DNA from 2 places in the Paenibacillus sp. B1-35 genome. Region 2 is predicted to be linked to the other one. Evidence: riboswitches for the same ligand, from Rfam matches in the RefSeq annotation. Region 2 holds a riboswitch; the other holds the start of a gene.
What was found. Region 2 has a riboswitch for FMN ahead of ribD (bifunctional diaminohydroxyphosphoribosylaminopyrimidine deaminase/5-amino-6-(5-phosphoribosylamino)uracil reductase RibD). Riboswitches for the same ligand answer to the same signal wherever they lie in the genome.
Positions count from the first base shown of each region.

Region 1: linked by a shared signal. The riboswitch ahead of ACQ5BJ_RS00905 (DMT family transporter) and the one ahead of ribD (bifunctional diaminohydroxyphosphoribosylaminopyrimidine deaminase/5-amino-6-(5-phosphoribosylamino)uracil reductase RibD) in region 2 are both predicted to bind FMN.

Region 1 is NZ_JBCHVJ010000001.1:176,865-180,013, reverse strand. Features, by position in the region: gene ytaF (sporulation membrane protein YtaF) at 1-285, shown strand, start outside; gene ACQ5BJ_RS00905 (DMT family transporter) at 413-1,333, opposite strand; FMN riboswitch at 1,434-1,610, opposite strand; gene ACQ5BJ_RS00900 (GNAT family N-acetyltransferase) at 1,839-3,020, shown strand; gene ACQ5BJ_RS00895 (hypothetical protein) at 3,105-3,149, shown strand, end outside.
Region 2 is NZ_JBCHVJ010000001.1:1,330,846-1,333,994, reverse strand. Features, by position in the region: gene lysA (diaminopimelate decarboxylase) at 1-400, shown strand, start outside; gene ACQ5BJ_RS05710 (peptidylprolyl isomerase) at 598-1,035, shown strand; FMN riboswitch at 1,203-1,362, shown strand; gene ribD (bifunctional diaminohydroxyphosphoribosylaminopyrimidine deaminase/5-amino-6-(5-phosphoribosylamino)uracil reductase RibD) at 1,678-2,844, shown strand; gene ribE (riboflavin synthase) at 2,825-3,149, shown strand, end outside.

The DNA of each region.
Region 1 (3,149 bases), 1.2 Mb from region 2:
GATAAGGATAAATCAGGAACGATTAATTTGTGGGAAGCAACTATTCTTGGTGTCGCGCTGTCTGCCAATGCGCTGACAAATGGTCTTAGTGCCGGACTAATAGGATTGTCTCCGCTTGCCATATCATTGACCGCAGCAATTGGGAGCTTCGTTACATTATGGGCTGGCGCATTGCTTGGTCATAAACTGGCCAATATTCGAATTGGACGGTACACAGTAGGACAGTTCAGCACTGTGCTTAGCGGCGTTATCATCATCCTGATCGCGATCAATTCTTTCTTCTGAAAACACAATAGAACCCTTCTACAATGCGTTCAGGGGCATTGCAGATGGGTTCTATGTGATTACGTTTATGTTCAGAAGACAAATTCGCAGCGACAGCCGATCACATGCTGTGCCCCCTTATTGTCTGTCAATTTTGTCTTGATACGATATACAACGCGATCCAGATGAGAACGAAACCAGTAATTTGTGCACCCGTGACTACTTGATGGAACACAATCCAGTTCATTAGCATCCCTACCAATGGAAATGACAACTCCGCAAGTGTTGCGTAAGAAGCCTTTGTACTGGATAGACCGCGATAATAGAGCAAGAGACTTACTAGTCCTGGAAGCAGCGCCTGCAAGAAAATATAGAACGAAAGTGTTCCCCATTCTGAGGCTGCAAAATTCCAGCTTGGCGACTCGATTGAAGTTAACACAATAAGCAGCGGGAGCGCAATTACAAATCGAAGAGATGTAACGGTCTCATATTCCATCTTGTCGAGAAGCATTCGACCCATTACGGTAGAGCCGCCCCACAAGAATGCTGCCCCTAGTGCCAAAATACTGCTATAGCCAATCACTTCATTATAGTGCCCAATTGGCAAAGACCATCCAAAAGTCAATAAATAAGTACCGATAATGGCAAGCAGAAGCAAAAGAGAGAACCGACGCGGCAGCGTCTCCTTCAATAACAATCTTGCCAAAATGATCGCAAAGACCGGTTGAAGCTTTTGCAGCAGCAGTACGCCATTCGCATCACCGTGTGCAAATGCCTCTGTGAACATGATTGTGGCAATGACAGAGCCACCCCATGACAGGAACAACAGTGCGAGTACATGCTTCCATGTACAGTTGCGCAGTTCCTTCCGGTGAATCCATAATACCGGGATCGCATACAGTGCGAGCATAAGATGCTCAATCAATACGATCTGAGTAGAAGTCATCGACTCCATTACCCATACCCGGAACAGTGGGCCAATACCCCACAATGCCGCTCCCATCGCGACGAACCATACTCCTTTGCGGGAGCTGTTCATTCGTGTGTCGGCCTCGATACGATGTTCCATATTCAATAACCTCCGAGGTTGTTGAATATCGGATCTAGACATGCAGAAGAGACAAATTCGCATTAGACCTGTTGTATGCAGTTGTTCCAAACAACGTGTGCGAGATCTTCTTCCATCCGGACTATACCGTCGGCCTTGGCTTCTCACCAAGTCAGTCGCTGTTCTTCCGTTCTCTGCTTAACCGGCAAACAACCGAATAAGCGAACAGCGAGTCGCGGGCTCGGGCAGCTACGCCCATACCGCCGGTCAGGAATTTCACCCTGCCCTGAAGATCCATATTCAAACTACATAGTAGCATGTTGTTTAATTATTCACATGCCCTGTCTACATTATATCGAGATTTTAAATTTGAGCAATACGATATATCTCATTTTCATGAAACTTTTCATTGTTTGCATATATATACCAAATTCAAATATATTTCTTTTCTCCATTGCATCCCTTTCCATTTCATTTACAATAGATCATATACCGCAACCTAATCATCTTTCCAGGAGGGGGCATCATGTCAATCGTTCGTTTGAATAAGGAACAATTATGGGAAACCTTTTCATTGTCCGAATATGCTTTTCAATACAAAATAAAACAAGAAGAGCACAATGAACGTCTTCAAAACCTGGAGCAGCATGACGTATATGGCATATTCGATCAAGGTCGCCTCGCTGCAAAGCTCCATATCATTCCTTTTGAAATCTATCTAGGACAAATGAAGCTGAAAATGGGCGGCATTGCCGGAGTGGCGACCTATCCCGAATATCGGCGCAAAGGCTACGCAAAGGAACTGCTGCTTTATTCTTTACAAGTGATGAGAGATGCAGGAACGTCCCTATCCATGCTCAATCCCTTTTCCTTCCCTTTCTATCGCAAATTAGGTTGGGAGGCTTGCAGCGATCGGATGACATGCCAATTTACACACCATGAATTGATTCCATTCCAGCATGAGCCGAGTGGTGTGGTTCGCCGCTTTTACAAGGAGACACATTCTCCGGATATCGAAGACGTATATGAAGCATGGTCTTTCCGGCATGCTGGCATGCTCGTGCGAGATAGAAAATGGTGGCTTGACTTGTATGATAATCATACTGCGGCAGTATATTATGACGAACATTCGCAACCTCAAGGATATATGTTGTACACGATGAACAACTCTGTGATGCAAGTAAGGGAATTCATGTGCATTACACCAGAATCCAGAATCGGATTGTGGAATTATATTTGCCAGCACGATTCCATGGCAAAACAAGTAGAGATGCGCCTTAACCAGGATGAACGGCTTCTGTTTGCCCTTGACAATCCACGAATTCCACGTACGCTGCATCCGAACTTCATGGCAAGAATAGTTGATGTTGCTTCGTTTCTAGAACATTATCAGTTTGCTCCCGTTTCCTTACACCAACCCATTATTTTGAGCATTCGCGATGTTCATGCACCTTGGAATAATATTTCAATTCTTTTACAGGAGGGGCACGCAACATTACTCTCTCCAAATGACTCACAAAATAACCCATTACTCAGCACAATTAACAATATCTATGTAGACATTCGATCATTGACAGCTTTACTGCTTGGTTATCAGCGGCCACTCGAATTGTATGAGTGCGGGATCCTTACTGGTGATTTCAGCAGCATCCAGGTTCTTGAGCAGTTAATCCCTAGGCTCCGTCCCTACATATCAGACTCTTTCTAGCCCCTTGTTGCGCTAGAGCATTGAGAATCGCAATTCATCTTCGTTATAATAAGCTGTATGAATCTATGTAAGGGAGATTTCTCAATGACTCGTAATCAAGTAGAACAGCAAATTATCGACAATTATGAA
Region 2 (3,149 bases):
TATTCCTGGTGTGCGCAAATTTGTCGCTGTAGACGGCGGCATGACGGATAATCCTCGTCCTGCATTGTATGAGTCGCGTTATGAGTCTCTGCTTGCCAATCGAGCAACATGCGAGTCCACCGAAACGGTATCTATTGCAGGAAAATGCTGTGAGAGCGGAGATATGCTGATTTGGGATACTGTGCTGCCTGCGGTTCAGCAGGGCGATTTGCTTGCCGTATCCTGTACAGGTGCCTATAACTATTCGATGGCAAGCAACTATAATCGGATTCCAAGACCTGCAGTCGTGTTCGTCTGCAATGGGGAAGCAGATATTGTGGTGCGCCGTGAAACGCATGAAGATATCGTACGCAATGACTGCATTCCGGCACGCATGAGCAAGGAGCCGATGCTGAAATAACGTTTCATTGCATGGTTGTATGTGCAATTTGCATGCGGCTGAATGTACAATGAATAAGGTAGAAGTCATACACCCGAGTACCTGTATTGTCGTATACAACGATAAGACAGAAATCGGGTGTTTTCTTTTTGCTTGAAAATAACGTATAATCGGATGAGCAAGCGTGAGCATTGTACATATGGAAGGAGATAATAAATATGAGCAAATATGCAGTGATTGAATTAGAAAAAGGCGGTACGGTAAAAATTCTGCTTCATGAGCAAGATGCGCCTGGTACTGTTGCAAACTTTGAGAAGCTATCTACCGAAGGGTTCTATAACGGTTTGACATTCCACCGCGTTATTCCTGGCTTCGTAGCGCAAGGCGGATGCCCGCACGGAACAGGTACAGGCGGCCCAGGCTACACAATCAAATGTGAAACAAAAGGCAATCCGCACAAGCATGAGCGCGGTGTGCTTGCAATGGCACATGCTGGAAAGGACACAGGCGGTTCCCAGTTCTATATCACTTACGACGCATTCCCTCACTTGGACGGCGTTCATACGGTATTCGGTAAAGTGGTTGAAGGCATGGAGCTTATGGATGCTGTAAAGCAAGGCGACAAAATGAAGCAAGTAACAATCGTTGAAGAATAGAAGAGCATGAAAGGAGACGTGTGTACGGCGGGGCTGTATGCACGTCTTTTTTGCTGCTCACTGTTCGCTTAAGCAAAGCGGTAAAGCGCCGTAAGTTGCATTTTGCTAAGACAGGTGGTACACTTCTAAGTGCATATATTTATACCAAATGAATAGCAATCAAAATGACAGACCTTCAGGGCAGGGTGAAATTCCCGACCGGCGGTGATGAACGGAGACTTGCGTATGCAAGACGTTCTTAGTCCGTGACCCGGGTGGATTCGTCCACACGGTGGATCTGGTGCAACTCCAGGGCCGACAGTATAGTCTGGATGGGAGAAGGGGCGTCAGGAGAGAGGAACTTGATTTTAGTTCTTTAAAGTTCTTTTTTTCACAATTACATGGCATTTCAGGCGAATTGGAGAGGGATACCTGCGGAAGAAGCGCGAGGTTTTCTATCGTTGTATCGTCGTATTTGACATATGCTGAATGGAAATGTATCACTGATTACATCCGTGTTCTCAGTTGTCTTTGGCGTATGCAAATGAAAGTGTATTGTGAAATAAAGTACATGCCTGTAAGCTCAATCAATCATGCCCTTCGGAGGATCCGAAGGGCTTTTTTGCATTAGCCTTGATCCGTTTGTGGAAAGGAGGACAGCCAATGTCTACTGTCATCAATGATGAACTGTACATGCAGCTTGCTTTAGATATGGCAGAGCGTGTGCTTGGACAGACGGATGTAAATCCTGCTGTTGGATGCGTCATTGTCAAGGAGGGACGAGTTGTAGGTCTTGGTGCACATCTGCGCCGCGGTGAAGGCCATGCAGAAGTTCATGCATTAGCGATGGCTGGGGAAGCTGCGCAAGGTGCTACTGCATATGTCACACTTGAGCCATGCAGCCACTATGGGCGAACACCGCCCTGCTGTCTAAGGCTGATCGAATCTGGAGTTGCTCGAGTCGTAATCGCTTGTGTCGATCCAAATCCGGCAGTTGCTGGGAAAGGAATTGCACTGCTGAAACAACATGGGATTGAGGTAACGGTAGATGTACTTCGGGAACAGGGTCTAGCACTCATTGAAATGTTCGCTAAGTATATAACGACCGGTCTCCCGTTTGTTACTCTCAAGACAGCCAGTACGCTTGACGGCAAAATTGCAACGGCTTCAGGAGACAGCAAGTGGATCTCGAATGAGCAATGCCGTGAAGTGGTCCATACGATGAGGCACCGCCATCAAGCAATCATGGTGGGCATTGGCACAGTGCTTGCCGATAATCCTTCACTCACGACACGGCTGACTGTGCCAGGGGTTAGCCCGATTCGCTTAATCGTAGACTCCAAGCTACGCATCCCAGTGGAAGCCAAGGTAGTGACGGATCGTTCTGTACGCACGTGTATATTTACAACTGCGCTGGCAAGCGAGCAAAAACGGCGGGAGCTGGAGTCTCGTGGAGTAGACGTGGTCGCGTGTGGAGAAGGTGAACAGGTTAATCTGCATCAGATGATGGAATGGTGCGGCCAACATGATATTGGCTCGATACTTCTCGAAGGGGGAGGACACCTAAATGGGGCCATGCTTAAGGAGAAGTTGATTGACAAGATCGTATTGTTTATCGCCCCTCTTATAGTTGGCGGTCAGCAAGCACCAGGCAACTTTGCGTTCGGAGGGGTGAGCCGGATGAAGGATGCATACCATCTCCAGCATATGGAGGTTGAGGTGCTCGGAGATAATGTGTGCATTAGCGGGTATCCTTTCGGCAAGCGCCAAGTAGAACAAGCTAAAAATGGCATGAAGGAGGATGACGACGATGTTCACCGGGCTCGTTGAGGAAGTTGGAAGGCTGCAATCGGTCTTGAAGCGGGGCGAAGCGATGGTGCTTCACATTCGTGCGTCTAAGGTACTGGATGGCATGAAGCTGGGGGACAGCATCGCTGTCAATGGAGTATGTCTAACGTCAACATCTTATGATGGCGTCTCTTTCATGGCAGATGTAATGCCGCAAACATTTCGCCATACGAATTTGAAGGACTTGAAGCCGGGCGATCCGGTGAATCTGGAGCGTGCAATGGCAGCAGGCGGCCGATTCGGCGGCCATATTGTACAAGGCCATGTAGATGGACTAGCAACGATCG